DNA from 2 places in the Ectobacillus sp. JY-23 genome. Region 2 is predicted to be linked to the other one. Evidence: a T-box and tRNA genes for the amino acid it is inferred to sense, from the RefSeq annotation. Region 2 holds a T-box; the other holds one or more tRNA genes.

Region 1 (7,312 bases), 1.4 Mb from region 2:
GCCGATGAAGGACGGGACTAACACCGAAATGCTTCGGGGAGCTGTAAGTGAGCTATGATCCGGAGATCTCCGAATGAGGAAACTCACCATTCGTAATGGAATGGTATCCTTATCTGAATACATAGGGTAAGGAAGGCAGACCCAGGGAACTGAAACATCTAAGTACCTGGAGGAAGAGAAAGCAAATGCGATTTCCCAAGTAGCGGCGAGCGAAACGGAATTAGCCCAAACCAAGAGGCTTGCCTCTTGGGGTTGTAGGACGCTCTATACGGAGTTACAAAGGAACGAGGTAGACGAAACGGTCTGGAAAGGCCTGTCATAGAAGGTAACAACCCTGTAGTTGAAACTTCGTTCCCTCTTGAGCGGATCCTGAGTACGGCGGAACACGTGAAATTCCGTCGGAATCCGGGAGGACCATCTCCCAAGGCTAAATACTCCCTAGTGACCGATAGTGAACCAGTACCGTGAGGGAAAGGTGAAAAGCACCCCGGAAGGGGAGTGAAAGAGATCCTGAAACCGTGTGCCTACAAGTAGTCAGAGCCCATTTACGGGTGATGGCGTGCCTTTTGTAGAATGAACCGGCGAGTTACGATCCCGTGCAAGGTTAAGTTGATAAGACGGAGCCGCAGCGAAAGCGAGTCTGAATAGGGCGACATAGTACGTGGTCGTAGACCCGAAACCAGGTGATCTACCCATGTCCAGGGTGAAGTTCAGGTAACACTGAATGGAGGCCCGAACCCACGCACGTTGAAAAGTGCGGGGATGAGGTGTGGGTAGCGGAGAAATTCCAATCGAACCTGGAGATAGCTGGTTCTCCCGAAATAGCTTTAGGGCTAGCCTCAAGTGTGAGAGTCTTGGAGGTAGAGCACTGATTGGACTAGGGGCCCCCCTCGGGTTACCGAATTCAGTCAAACTCCGAATGCCAATGACTTATTCCTTGGGAGTCAGACTACGAGTGATAAGATCCGTGGTCAAAAGGGAAACAGCCCAGACTGCCAGCTAAGGTCCCAAAATGTATGTTAAGTGGAAAAGGATGTGGAGTTGCTTAGACAACTAGGATGTTGGCTTAGAAGCAGCCACCATTTAAAGAGTGCGTAATAGCTCACTAGTCGAGTGACTCTGCGCCGAAAATGTACCGGGGCTAAACATACTACCGAAGCTGCAGATTGATACCAAAGGTATCAGTGGTAGGGGAGCGTTCTAAGGGCTGTGAAGTCAGACCGCAAGGACTGGTGGAGCGCTTAGAAGTGAGAATGCCGGTATGAGTAGCGAAAGATGGGTGAGAATCCCATCCACCGTATGCCTAAGGTTTCCTGAGGAAGGCTCGTCCGCTCAGGGTTAGTCAGGACCTAAGCCGAGGCCGACAGGCGTAGGCGATGGACAACAGGTTGATATTCCTGTACCACCTCTTTACCGTTTGAGCAATGGAGGGACGCAGGAGGATAGGAGATGCGCACCGCTGGTCGCGTGCGTCTAAGCAGTTAGGCTGATGAGTAGGCAAATCCGCTCATCGTAAGGCTGAGCTGTGATGGGGAAGCCCGTATGGGCGAACTCTCTGATTCCACACTGCCAAGAAAAGCTTCTAGCGAGGTAAAAGGTGCCTGTACCGCAAACCGACACAGGTAGGCGAGGAGAGAATCCTAAGGTGTGCGAGAGAACTCTGGTTAAGGAACTCGGCAAAATGACCCCGTAACTTCGGGAGAAGGGGTGCTCTCTAGCGAGAGCCGCAGTGAAAAGGCCCAAGCGACTGTTTAGCAAAAACACAGGTCTCTGCGAAGCCGCAAGGCGAAGTATAGGGGCTGACACCTGCCCGGTGCTGGAAGGTTAAGGGGAGAGGTTAGCGCAAGCGAAGCTTTGAACCGAAGCCCCAGTAAACGGCGGCCGTAACTATAACGGTCCTAAGGTAGCGAAATTCCTTGTCGGGTAAGTTCCGACCCGCACGAAAGGTGTAACGATTTGGGCACTGTCTCAACCAGAGACTCGGTGAAATTATAGTACCTGTGAAGATGCAGGTTACCCGCGACAGGACGGAAAGACCCCGTGGAGCTTTACTGTAGCCTGATATTGAATTTTGGTACAGCTTGTACAGGATAGGTAGGAGCCTATGAACCCGGAGCGCCAGCTTCGGTGGAGGCGTCGGTGGGATACTACCCTGGCTGTATTGAAGTTCTAACCCGCGCCCCTCTATCGGGGCGGGAGACAGTGTCAGGTGGGCAGTTTGACTGGGGCGGTCGCCTCCTAAAATGTAACGGAGGCGCCCAAAGGTTCCCTCAGAATGGTTGGAAATCATTCGAAGAGTGTAAAGGCATAAGGGAGCTTGACTGCGAGACCTACAAGTCGAGCAGGGACGAAAGTCGGGCTTAGTGATCCGGTGGTTCCGCATGGAAGGGCCATCGCTCAACGGATAAAAGCTACCCCGGGGATAACAGGCTTATCTCCCCCAAGAGTCCACATCGACGGGGAGGTTTGGCACCTCGATGTCGGCTCATCGCATCCTGGGGCTGTAGTCGGTCCCAAGGGTTGGGCTGTTCGCCCATTAAAGCGGTACGCGAGCTGGGTTCAGAACGTCGTGAGACAGTTCGGTCCCTATCCGTCGCGGGCGCAGGAAATTTGAGAGGAGCTGTCCTTAGTACGAGAGGACCGGGATGGACGCACCGCTGGTGTACCAGTTGTTCTGCCAAGGGCATCGCTGGGTAGCTATGTGCGGACGGGATAAGTGCTGAAAGCATCTAAGCATGAAGCCCCCCTCAAGATGAGATTTCCCATAGCGTCAAGCTAGTAAGATCCCTGAAAGATGATCAGGTTGATAGGTCAGAGGTGGAAGCGCGGCGACGTGTGGAGCTGACTGATACTAATCGATCGAGGGCTTAACCAAAAAAAGCAGAAGCGAGCGTTTAGCAAGCTGAAGCTAGATTATACACTTGTTATCCAGTTTTGAAGGAACATGCCTTCATATGTCTAGTGATGATGGCAAAGAGGTCACACCCGTTCCCATACCGAACACGGAAGTTAAGCTCTTTTGCGCCGAGGGTAGTTGGGACCTTGTCCCTGTGAGAGTAGGACGTCGCTAGGCAATGCCCAATTTGGGCTTTTTTTACGGAGGATTAGCTCAGCTGGGAGAGCATCTGCCTTACAAGCAGAGGGTCGGCGGTTCGATCCCGTCATCCTCCACCATATATCGGAGGGGTAGCGAAGTGGCTAAACGCGGCGGACTGTAAATCCGCTCCCTCAGGGTTCGGCGGTTCGAATCCGTCCCCCTCCACCATTTTTGATGGGCTATCGCCAAGCGGTAAGGCAACGGACTTTGACTCCGTCATTCGTTGGTTCGAATCCAGCTAGCCCAGCCATAATTATGAGCCATTAGCTCAGTCGGTAGAGCATCTGACTTTTAATCAGAGGGTCGAAGGTTCGAGTCCTTCATGGCTCACATTTTGCGGGTGTGGCGGAATTGGCAGACGCACCAGACTTAGGATCTGGCGCCTTCGGCGTGGGGGTTCGAGTCCCTTCACCCGCACCAATATATGCGGAAGTAGTTCAGTGGTAGAATACAACCTTGCCAAGGTTGGGGTCGCGGGTTCGAATCCCGTCTTCCGCTTATACTGTATTTTATATCACACAAAATATATACAGTTGTTTATGCGCCCGTAGCTCAATTGGATAGAGCATCTGACTACGGATCAGAAGGTTATGGGTTCGAATCCTTTCGGGCGCGTTATACGGGAAGTGGCTCAGCTTGGTAGAGCACCTGGTTTGGGACCAGGGGGTCGCAGGTTCAAATCCTGTCTTCCCGATTTCATGGGGCCTTAGCTCAGCTGGGAGAGCGCCTGCCTTGCACGCAGGAGGTCAGCGGTTCGATCCCGCTAGGCTCCATACGGAGGAATACCCAAGTCCGGCTGAAGGGATCGGTCTTGAAAACCGACAGGCGGTGAGAGCCGCGCGGGGGTTCGAATCCCTCTTCCTCCGCCATTTATTTTATATGAATGGTAAATTAAATAATTCATGATTGTCGCGGGGTGGAGCAGTCCGGTAGCTCGTCGGGCTCATAACCCGAAGGTCGCAGGTTCAAATCCTGTCCCCGCAACCAAGGTCCCGTGGTGTAGCGGTTAACATGCCTGCCTGTCACGCAGGAGATCGCCGGTTCGATCCCGGTCGGGACCGCCATTTTTATGGCTCGGTAGCTCAGTCGGTAGAGCAGAGGACTGAAAATCCTCGTGTCGGCGGTTCGATTCCGTCCCGAGCCACTTCTTAATTTACATATCACTTTTCTTTATAAGCCGGCTTAGCTCAATTGGCAGAGCAACTGACTTGTAATCAGTAGGTTGGGGGTTCAAGTCCTCTAGCCGGCATCGATTAGGGGTATAGTTTAAAGGTAGAACAGAGGTCTCCAAAACCTCCGGTGTGGGTTCGATTCCTACTACCCCTGCCAAACACGTGGGCCTATAGCTCAGCTGGTTAGAGCGCACGCCTGATAAGCGTGAGGTCGATGGTTCGAGTCCATTTAGGCCCATTAGTGATATATTCCGCAATAGCTCAGCGGTAGAGCAATCGGCTGTTAACCGATAGGTCGTAGGTTCGAATCCTACTTGCGGAGCCATTAAGGCCCGTTGGTCAAGTGGTTAAGACACCGCCCTTTCACGGCGGTAACACGGGTTCGAATCCCGTACGGGTCATACCAAAAGCCAGTGCATTCGCACTGGTTTTTTTTGTATATTTTTATTTAGGCTCTGTGAAAGTTCGTTGCTGATTTCCGTTATGGAGGTTTGTTCGCTTTCCGCGGGCAGTCAGGGAGTCGACTCGGCGCTATTCGCCTGCAACGTCTCTCCTTTACTCACTTTTCCCACATGTGTTCCATCCGCCTCACTCCCATCAACAAGTGCCAATTAGCAACGTCAGGTTTTAATATAGTCTTTATTTTTAACTTATACCTAGTAAAGAAAGTTTCTTATGTGTGTCAGATATAAAATAACTCTTTTTATGTAATGAAGGAAGAATGTTATATACAGCGAAATTTCATATATAAGGGGGGAATTGAATGGAACAACTATTAGTGGAAAAGCGGGTGAAGACGCGAAGGTGGAAAAGACTCTTAGCTATCACATTAGTCTTTCTCATCTCTATTGCAGGTGTTGCTTATACAGCAGGTACATTGTATATAAAACGAAGTCTTCCACAAGTTTCTGGTGTAATTGCCATAGATGGACTTCAAGGGCAAGTGAGAATTATAAGAGATGCAACTGGTGTACCACATATTAAAGCAAATAGTTTACAAGACTTATATATGGCTCAGGGATACATTACTGCACAAGATCGTTTATTTCAAATGGATTTAAGTCGCAGACAAGCATCTGGGCGACTAAGCGAAGTTATTGGTGAAGCAACTATAGAGAGAGATAAGTTTTTTCGTACATTTGGTTTAAGAAGAGCAGCGGAATTATCATACGATTCTTATTCTAAAGAAGCAAAAGATGTATTAAAGTGGTATGCTAACGGTGTAAATGCATTTATTATGGGGGCTAAAAAGAAAAATAGACTTCCAATCGAATTCACGTTGCTTAGGTATGAGCCTGAACTTTGGACACCTATTGACTCCTTGGCGATTGGTAAATACATGGCATTTGATTTAGGTGGACATTGGCAAGGGCAAGCTTTTCGATATCACCTTTTGAAAACTGTATCAACAGAAAAGGCATTAGAGTTATTCCCTGCATATCCAGACGATGCACCGGCAATCATCTCAGCTATTGAAGAAACCTCCTTGGATATATCCAATCGCTTTGTTCAGGCAGTAATTCCTAACCCTTTTAATGGTAGTAATAATTGGGTTGTAAGCGGATCTAAAACTAAGTCTGGCAAACCAATGCTTGCGGATGATCCTCACCTTTCTTTAGGAACACCTGCTATCTGGTACCAAACAAAACTGAGTGGACCAGGTGTGAATGTAAGCGGCGTTATATTCGCTGGCATTCCCGGTATTATTCTCGGGCATAACGATTTTATTGCTTGGGGCGTTACCAATGTTGGACCAGATGTACAGGATCTTTATATGGAAAAAAGAAACCCTGTCAATGACAAGGAATTTTTATTTAATAATGTATGGGAGCCAGCAAAGGTTATAAAAGAACCGATTGCAGTAAAAGGAAAAGAACCAATTGCTTTTGAAGTATTAGAAACACGACATGGTCCCATTATTTCTGACTTTGCACACGATCAGGATAAAGAAACGGCATTGGCATTAAAATGGACAGCTCTTGAACCTTCTACAGAGCTGGAAGCTGTTTTGCGTATGAATGTTGCAAAAGATTGGGAGAGTTTTAAAGATGCGCTTACTTATTTTCATACACCGGCGCAGAATTTTGTGTTTGCATCAAAAGATGGAACGATTGCATATCGAGCAAATGGTAAAATTCCTATTCGAAAGCAAGGGGATGGTTCACTACCTGTTCCTGGGTGGACGGATGAATACGAATGGACTGGATTTATCCCTTGGGATGATCTACCTACTATAGTCAATCCCACAGAAGGATTTATCGCTACAGCTAACAACAAAGTGATTCATCAATATTCCTATCATATTACTAATTCATGGGCACAGCCGTACCGAGAAATGCGAATTAAGGAAGTTTTATATGAGAAAAACAATATAACCCCGCAGGATATGATGGAGCTACAAATGGATCAGATAAACTTGCAAGCACGTGAATTTGTTCCGGTATTTTTATCAAAACTAGAGGGAATACAATTGAGTGAGAAGCAACGTGAGGCGTTAGCTGTATTAAAGAAATGGAATTATAAAGATGACCGTAATTTGTCTGCCCCGCTTATCTTTAACTTATGGATGAAGGAAATTAGTGTAGTGCTGTTTGAAAAAGATATATCAAGTAATGTAATAAAGCTATTTGAAGATAAGGCGCAAGTGACAGATACATTAATTCGTAAAGCTGCAGCAGGTGAGCGAAGTTTATGGATTGAAGAAATGGGTGGTTTACAAGAGGTGCTATCTACTTCCTTACAAAGAACACTTACAAAAATTGAAAAACAGCAAGGGAAGAATATGAAAAATTGGACGTGGGGCACATTTCACCGTGTGGCGTTCTCACATCCGTTAAGTAGTGTAGGACCGCTGTCTTACATTTTCAATTCGCAATCTCCTATACCTTTAAGTGGTAGCCGTGTAACTGTGCAAGCAGCTGGTTGGGATGAAGAGACGGGTATTGTCAACCATGGCGCCCCATGGAGGTTTGTAATAGATACGTCTAATATGGATAAAGGGTATCATATTGTAGGACCAGGTCAGTCAGGTCATGTAAAAAGT
Region 2 (7,312 bases):
AAACTCGAAAGTACAAGCCTCGTCAAGTGTATCCTTACTCAGCATGAGCACTTTTTAGTTACTCACTGCAACCACATATCATATGTCCTGCTACTTGTATTGACGTAGTTTTAAAAAAACTATTGCCATCTTTCAGGTTGTCTGTTAAAATATTTTTTGTGTCACTTGTATATTATGCTTTCTTGACATCTCATCATGACTTATGATATAGTTTTCAAGGACAAATGAAATACGAACTTGTGAAAGAAGGAGCACCCCGCTTCTCACCCAAATGACGCCGCTTTGGCAGTTATCGGGTTTGATGATTAACGTAACCACAACAGTTACAGTGCGGGTGTATTATGTACATCGGCACTTTTTTATTGTGCTCGGGGGCCCTCACAAACGTATTCCCATTAAACCTTGGAGGTGGCTTATTATTAGCAAGGACATGATGATCAATGAGCAAATTCGCGCTCGCGAAGTTCGTCTCGTTGGACCAAACGGTGATCAGCTTGGAATTAAATCCCGTCAAGAAGCGTTAGAAATAGCCGGTAACGTAAATCTTGATCTTGTAATGGTTGCGCCAACTGCGAAACCGCCTGTATGCCGCATTATGGATTACGGCAAGTTCCGCTTTGAGCAACAGAAAAAAGAAAAAGAAATGCGTAAAAACCAAAAGGTTATTACGATGAAAGAAGTTCGTCTCAGCCCAACAATTGATGAGCACGATTTCAACACAAAACTTCGTAATGCCATTAAGTTTTTGGAAAAAGGCGACAAAGTTAAAGCGTCTATTCGTTTCAAAGGTCGTGCAATCACGCACAAAGAAATTGGACAGCGCGTATTGGATCGCTTCTCTGAAGCTTGTAAAGAAGTAAGTACAGTGGAATCCTCTCCGAAAATGGAAGGAAGAAGCATGTTCTTAGTTTTAGCACCAAAAAACGATAAATAATCAATAGAGGAGGATACCTTCATGCCTAAACAAAAAACACACCGTGGCGCTGCAAAGCGTTTCAAAAGAACAGGATCTGGTAAGCTTAAGCGTTCTCACGCTTACACAAGCCACTTATTCGCTAACAAATCCACAAAAGCTAAGCGTAAACTTCGCAAAGCTGGCGTAGTAAGCACAGGCGACTTCAAACGTATTCGTCAAATGCTTTACAGCATCTAATTTCGGTTCATTATAGATTATCTAGGAGGTAAGGAATATGCCAAGAGTAAAAGGCGGTACAGTTACTCGTAAACGTCGTAAAAAAGTTTTAAAATTAGCTAAAGGTTTCTACGGTTCTAAACATACATTATACAAAGTTGCTAACCAACAAGTAATGAAGTCTCTAATGTACGCGTTCCGTGACCGTCGTCAAAAGAAACGTGACTTCCGTAAATTATGGATCACTCGTATCAACGCAGCTGCACGTATGAACGGTCTTTCTTACAGCCGTTTAATGCACGGTTTAAAGCTTGCTGGTATCGAAGTGAACCGCAAAATGCTTGCAGACCTTGCTATCACTGATGCGAACGCATTCGCTCAATTAGCAACTGCTGCAAAAAACAGCCTAAACAAGTAATAATGAAAGCCTTGGCTCATGCTAAGGCTTTTTATATTATACCTTGTGACAATAAAAGGGTACATTGGTAAGGACAGAGGAATTTTCCTTTGTTTTTTGTTTGTTTTTTTTCGTTTAGCATATACAATACATAAGGTACAGATAAAATGAATCGTGTTTGCAAAGGAACGACGGAGGAGGAACCGTATATGGATTTACTGCATCTCTTTAAACTACAAAAAGAACTAGATGAGCGTATTCTACAGGAGCATAATCTAGAGCCAAAAAAATTATTAAAAGAAAAAATGCTAGCCCTTCTGGTAGAGGTGGGCGAACTTGCAAATGAGACGCGCTGCTTTAAATATTGGAGCAATAAGCCAGCGTCCGAGCGTAGCGTTATCTTGGAAGAGTATGTAGATGGCTTGCATTTTATCTTATCTATTGGTATTGATCTCGGTGTAGATAAAAACTTTTTATTTTATAAATGCTGTCAATCGAATAAAACGGTTGTACAAATTTTCTTAGATGTGTATAGTAAGGTAATTCGTTTTCACGACCAACCTTCTATCACGAATTACATTGAGCTATTTACAAGTTATTTACGTTTGGGACAGGCGCTGGAATTTAATGAGGAAGATATTGAAAGAGCCTATTTAGAAAAAAATGAAGTGAATCACGAACGTCAAACACAAGGATATTAAAGACTATTTGGAATATTGCCCCCTCCTTTTGTATAATAGAAGAGCTACATACAAAAGGAGGGGTATTTTTTGGACGCTACGTTAAAGATGTTAAAAGAGTTAACAGATGCAAAAGGTATCGCCGGCAATGAACGCGAGCCGCGCGAGGTTATGCGCACATACATCGCACCTTACGCTGATGAAGTAACAACAGACAACCTAGGAAGCTTAGTAGCTAAAAAGGTTGGAGATGCAAATGGACCAAAAATCATGGTCGCTGGTCATTTAGACGAAGTCGGGTTTATGATTACATCCATTGATAACAAAGGGTTTCTGCGCTTTCAAACTGTAGGTGGCTGGTGGTCTCAGGTTATGCTCGCACAGCGTGTAACAATTTCCACGCGAAATGGTGATATCACAGGAATCATCGGTTCTAAGCCGCCTCATATCTTGCCAATAGAAGCACGTAAAAAGCCAGTTGATATTAAAGATATGTTTATTGATATCGGTGCTTCCAGCAAAGAAGAAGCAATGGAATGGGGCGTAAGACCAGGAGACCAAGTTGTACCATATTTTGAATTTCAAGTAATGAAAAATGAAAAGATGCTACTTGCGAAGGCTTGGGACAACCGCATCGGTTGTGCAATCGCAATTGATGTCTTAAAGCAATTAAAAGACGAAGCGCATCCGAATATCGTGTACGGTGTAGGTACGGTACAAGAAGAAGTTGGTTTACGAGGCGCAAAAACATCGGCGAACTTTATTCAACCGGATATCGCATTTGCAGTAGATGTCGGCATTGCAGGGGATACACCTGGTATTTCTGAAAAAGAAGCGGCATGCAAAATGGGCAATGGGCCACAAATTATTTTATATGATGCATCTATTGTGTCTCATAAAGGTTTGCGTGACTTTGTGGTAAACGTGGCAGACGAATTAAGCATTCCGTATCAGTACGATTCCATCGCAGGTGGCGGTACAGATGCAGGAGCCATTCATATTTCTATGAACGGTGTGCCAGCTATGTCGATTACAATTGCAACGCGTTACATCCATTCGCATGCAGCAATGCTTCATCGTGATGATTATGAAAATGCTGTAAAACTCATTGTATCGGTCATTAAGCGTTTGGATAAGGAAACAGTACACAATATTACATTCGATTGATGTAAAGATATTTTCTTGAAAAAGAATACTTTTTCATTCTGGTTGGAAAAAGAGGATTCCTTTAATGAGTCCTTCTTTTATATGCTGAAAAAAGATGTACGGCAGTGCCGTACATCTTTTCTTGTTTAGCCCTTTTTTAACCCGTTTTCTAATGTTGATAACATTTCTTGCTTTTCACCAGAATCCGCATGTTGCCAAATCACTTCAAATAATACGCCAAGACCAGGCAACATCTTTTCCTCACCGCTTGAAATTGCATCTACAATTGTTGCTTCTAATTCTTGTTGTGAATTGCCACTTACGTTTGCTAACACAGCACCGCGCAAATTGAAGCTCATTACAAACACCTCTTTTCTTAGGATGAATGTAGTTTTAGATGTTTTGGGTGTAATTATGTATGAAAAATAGGCTATAATGAAAAGGTGTAAAGAGAGGGAAAGCATATGAAAAAAATTGATTCAATTCAAAATCCGCGCGTGAAGCAATGGAAAAAGTTGCAAACGAAAAAAGAACGCGAAAAAACAGGCTTATTTTTAATAGAAGGTTTTCATCTTGTTGAAGAGGCTCTGCAGTCACAAGACATGGTGCGTACGCTTATTATAAGTGAAAACACAGATTTACCACATAAGTGGAACATTGGGGATATTGAGTTATATTTGGTATCAGAAGCAATTATGAAAACATTGAGTGAAACAGAGACGCCACAAGGTGTGTTAGCTGTATGTGAAAAAGTATCTTACGATATACCGCTTGCTAATGGTAAGTTTCTTCTTCTTGACGGTATTCAGGATCCTGGAAATCTCGGTACCATTATTCGTACGGCAGACGCTGCGGGTCTTGATGCGGTTATCTTAGGAGAAGGAACGGCAGATGTTTACAACAGCAAAACACTTCGTTCTACACAAGGATCTATCTTCCATGTGCCCGTTATAAAAGGAAACTTGAAGGGGTGGATCACTGAACTCAAAAAGCAGAATGTACCTGTATATGGTACAGCTTTAGAACATGCGGTGCCCTATCAGGAAATACAGGCGCAGGGAACGTTTGCTTTAATTGTTGGAAATGAAGGTAGTGGTGTACAAAAAGAACTGCTTGGGCTATGTGATCATAATTTGTATATCCCCATTCATGGCCGTGCAGAATCGTTAAACGTTGCAGTAGCAACAGGGGTGTTAACGTACTATTTGCGGGGTTGATAATTGACGAAAAACTTTCTATAATAATTAAAAGCTGAATAACACAAAAACGTTGATAGAGAAGAGTAGTTTGTCGCTCACCAAACAGGGAGAAAATGCCTTAGACTGCAAGCATTTTTATGGTAGAAGCAAATGAATTCACCTCTGGAGTTGGCGCCGGGACTATGATTTACATATAAAGGCGTACCGGTTTAACCGTTATGACAATGAAGCGAACGACAATCTGTCGTTAATTAGGGTGGTACCGCGATCAAACCTCGTCCCTTTCTAGGGAAGAGGTTTTTTGTGTTTTATATTCATTATTTAGGAGGTTATGTTATGGAAGCACGTTTGAAGGAATTGCAAGAAGAAGCGCTTGCTCAAATTGAAGCTGCGAGCGAGTTAAAAGAATTAAACGATGTGCGCGTAGCGTATTTAGGGAAAAAAGGTCCGATTACGGAAGTTTTGCGCGGTATGGGTAAGCTTTCAGCGGAAGAGCGTCCTCGTATGGGTGCCTTGGTTAATGAAGTACGAGAAGTAATCCAATCACGCTTAGAAGAAAAAGTTGCTGAAATTGAAAAAGTTGCAATTGAAGCGCAATTGGCTACAGAGACAATTGACGTAACTTTACCAGGACGCCCTGTCGCGACAGGCGCGCATCACCCACTGACAGCCGTTATTGAGGAAATTGAAGATTTATTTATAGGTATGGGCTACGAAGTGGCGGAAGGTCCTGAGGTAGAGAAGGATTACTACAACTTTGAAGCATTGAATTTGCCAAAAGGGCATCCGGCACGCGATATGCAGGACTCCTTCTATATTACAGAAGAAGTATTGCTTCGCACACACACATCACCAGTACAAGCAAGAACGATGGAGAAAAATGAAGGAAAAGGTCCAATTAAAATTATTTGTCCTGGTAAAGTGTATCGTCGTGATGATGATGATGCAACACACTCTCATCAGTTCATGCAAATTGAAGGACTTGTAATTGATAAAAACATTCGCATGAGCGATTTAAAAGGTACATTACAAGTATTCGCGAAAAAGATGTTCGGCTCTGAGCGTGAAATTCGTTTACGCCCAAGCTTCTTCCCGTTTACAGAGCCATCTGTAGAAATGGATATTTCTTGTATGATGTGCGGCGGAAAAGGCTGTGGCACTTGTAAGGGAACAGGCTGGATTGAAATTTTAGGGGGCGGTATGGTGCATCCGAACGTGTTGCGCATGGCAGGTTATGATCCTACAGAATATCAAGGCTTTGCCTTCGGTATGGGGCCTGAACGTATTGCGATGTTAAAGTATGGTATTGATGATATTCGTCATTTCTATACAAACGATATTAGATTCTTACAACAATTCAAACGAGCTTAAGGAGGGGAACAGCATGTTCGTATCTTATCGATGGTTAGCAGAGTACGTAGATTTAGACGGCATAACAGCGTCTGAACTTGCGGATAAAATCACAAAAAGTGGTATTGAAGTAGAGGGTATAGAGATTTTAAATAAAGGCATCAGCAATGTGGTGGTCGGTTATGTAATGAAGAGAGAAAAGCATCCAGAAGCTGATAAACTCAGCAAGTGCTTAGTGGATGTAGGAGAAGAAGAGCCTGTTCAAATTATTTGTGGCGCTAAAAATGTAGCCCAAGGTCAAAAGGTAGCAGTTGCGAAGGTGGGTGCGAAGCTACCAGGAGGCTTAAAAATCAAAAAAGCAAAGCTGCGCGGCGAAGTTTCTCATGGTATGATTTGCTCTCTGCAAGAACTGGGTGTAAATACAAAGCTTGTACCTAAGGAATATGCAGAAGGTATTTTTGTATTCCCAAGCGATGCTGAGGTGGGAACGGATGCGTTAGAAGCACTAAACTTGAATGATGAAATATTAGAACTTGGTTTAACGCCAAATCGTGCCGACTGCTTAAACATGCTAGGTGTCGCGTATGAGGTTGCAGCGATTTTAGGAAAAGAGGTTAAGCTTCCAAAGGTAGAGCTGCATGAAAGTAACGAAAAAACATCCGATTATATTCGTGTTCAAGTAGATGCACCTGCTGAAAATCCACTATATATTGCGAAAATGGTAAAGAACGTAAAAGTTGGCCCATCTCCGCTTTGGATGCAAACGCGTCTTATGGCTGCTGGCGTTCGTCCAATTAACAACGTTGTGGACATCACCAACTATATTTTAATGGAGTACGGTCAGCCTCTTCATGCATTTGACTACGACAAGCTAGGTTCAAAAGAAATTATTGTTCGTCTTGCAGAAGAAGGTGAAATGATTGAAACGCTGGACGGAACAGAGCGCAAGCTGCAGGCTGATCATCTTGTCATCACAAACGGTCAAAAGGCTGTGGCAGTTGCCGGTGTAATGGGCGGCGCAAACACTGAAGTAGATGAAACAACGACAAATGTATTAATCGAATCTGCTTACTTTACAGGATTGACAGTACGTAAAGCGTCTAAAGACTTAGGGCTTCGTAGTGAATCAAGTGCCCGTTTTGAAAAAGGCATTGATCCTGCACGAACATTTGAAGCAGCGCAGCACGCAGCTGCATTAATGGTGAAATATGCAGGTGGCGAAGCGTTAGAAGGTGTTGTAGAGGTAGATCGTTTAGAGCGATCTGAGAACAATGTGTCTGTTACGGTTGAAAAAATCAACAGTGTACTTGGTACATCGATTTCTGCACAAGAAGTGGCTGCTATTTTCGCAAACTTGAAATTCCCGTTTTCTGAAGTAGAAGGCGCATTCCATGTCAATGTCCCTTCT

What was found. The T-box of region 2 lies ahead of pheS (phenylalanine--tRNA ligase subunit alpha). A T-box ahead of a tRNA ligase gene usually reads a tRNA of that ligase, here a tRNA-Phe.
Region 1: it encodes a tRNA-Phe, which carries the amino acid that the T-box ahead of pheS (phenylalanine--tRNA ligase subunit alpha) is inferred to sense. The anticodon was not compared.

The regions. Positions count from the first base shown of each region.
Region 1 covers NZ_CP095462.1:3,189,998-3,197,309, forward strand. The annotation lists rRNA gene MUG87_RS16095 (23S ribosomal RNA) at 1-2,875, shown strand, start outside; rRNA gene rrf (5S ribosomal RNA) at 2,958-3,073, shown strand; tRNA gene MUG87_RS16105 (tRNA-Val) at 3,099-3,174, shown strand; tRNA gene MUG87_RS16110 (tRNA-Tyr) at 3,181-3,265, shown strand; tRNA gene MUG87_RS16115 (tRNA-Gln) at 3,273-3,347, shown strand; tRNA gene MUG87_RS16120 (tRNA-Lys) at 3,355-3,427, shown strand; tRNA gene MUG87_RS16125 (tRNA-Leu) at 3,434-3,517, shown strand; tRNA gene MUG87_RS16130 (tRNA-Gly) at 3,524-3,595, shown strand; tRNA gene MUG87_RS16135 (tRNA-Arg) at 3,639-3,712, shown strand; tRNA gene MUG87_RS16140 (tRNA-Pro) at 3,718-3,791, shown strand; tRNA gene MUG87_RS16145 (tRNA-Ala) at 3,798-3,870, shown strand; tRNA gene MUG87_RS16150 (tRNA-Ser) at 3,874-3,966, shown strand; tRNA gene MUG87_RS16155 (tRNA-Met) at 4,008-4,084, shown strand; tRNA gene MUG87_RS16160 (tRNA-Asp) at 4,086-4,161, shown strand; tRNA gene MUG87_RS16165 (tRNA-Phe) at 4,169-4,241, shown strand; tRNA gene MUG87_RS16170 (tRNA-Thr) at 4,274-4,346, shown strand; tRNA gene MUG87_RS16175 (tRNA-Trp) at 4,353-4,426, shown strand; tRNA gene MUG87_RS16180 (tRNA-Ile) at 4,434-4,507, shown strand; tRNA gene MUG87_RS16185 (tRNA-Asn) at 4,520-4,594, shown strand; tRNA gene MUG87_RS16190 (tRNA-Glu) at 4,599-4,670, shown strand; gene MUG87_RS16195 (penicillin acylase family protein) at 5,033-7,312, shown strand, end outside.
Region 2 covers NZ_CP095462.1:1,781,480-1,788,791, reverse strand. The annotation lists ribosomal protein L20 leader region at 238-367, shown strand; gene infC (translation initiation factor IF-3) at 431-934, shown strand; gene rpmI (50S ribosomal protein L35) at 956-1,153, shown strand; gene rplT (50S ribosomal protein L20) at 1,191-1,550, shown strand; gene MUG87_RS09270 (dUTP diphosphatase) at 1,739-2,230, shown strand; gene MUG87_RS09265 (M42 family metallopeptidase) at 2,318-3,376, shown strand; gene sspI (small acid-soluble spore protein SspI) at 3,502-3,714, opposite strand; gene MUG87_RS09255 (TrmH family RNA methyltransferase) at 3,820-4,572, shown strand; T-box leader at 4,616-4,840, shown strand; gene pheS (phenylalanine--tRNA ligase subunit alpha) at 4,891-5,925, shown strand; gene pheT (phenylalanine--tRNA ligase subunit beta) at 5,939-7,312, shown strand, end outside.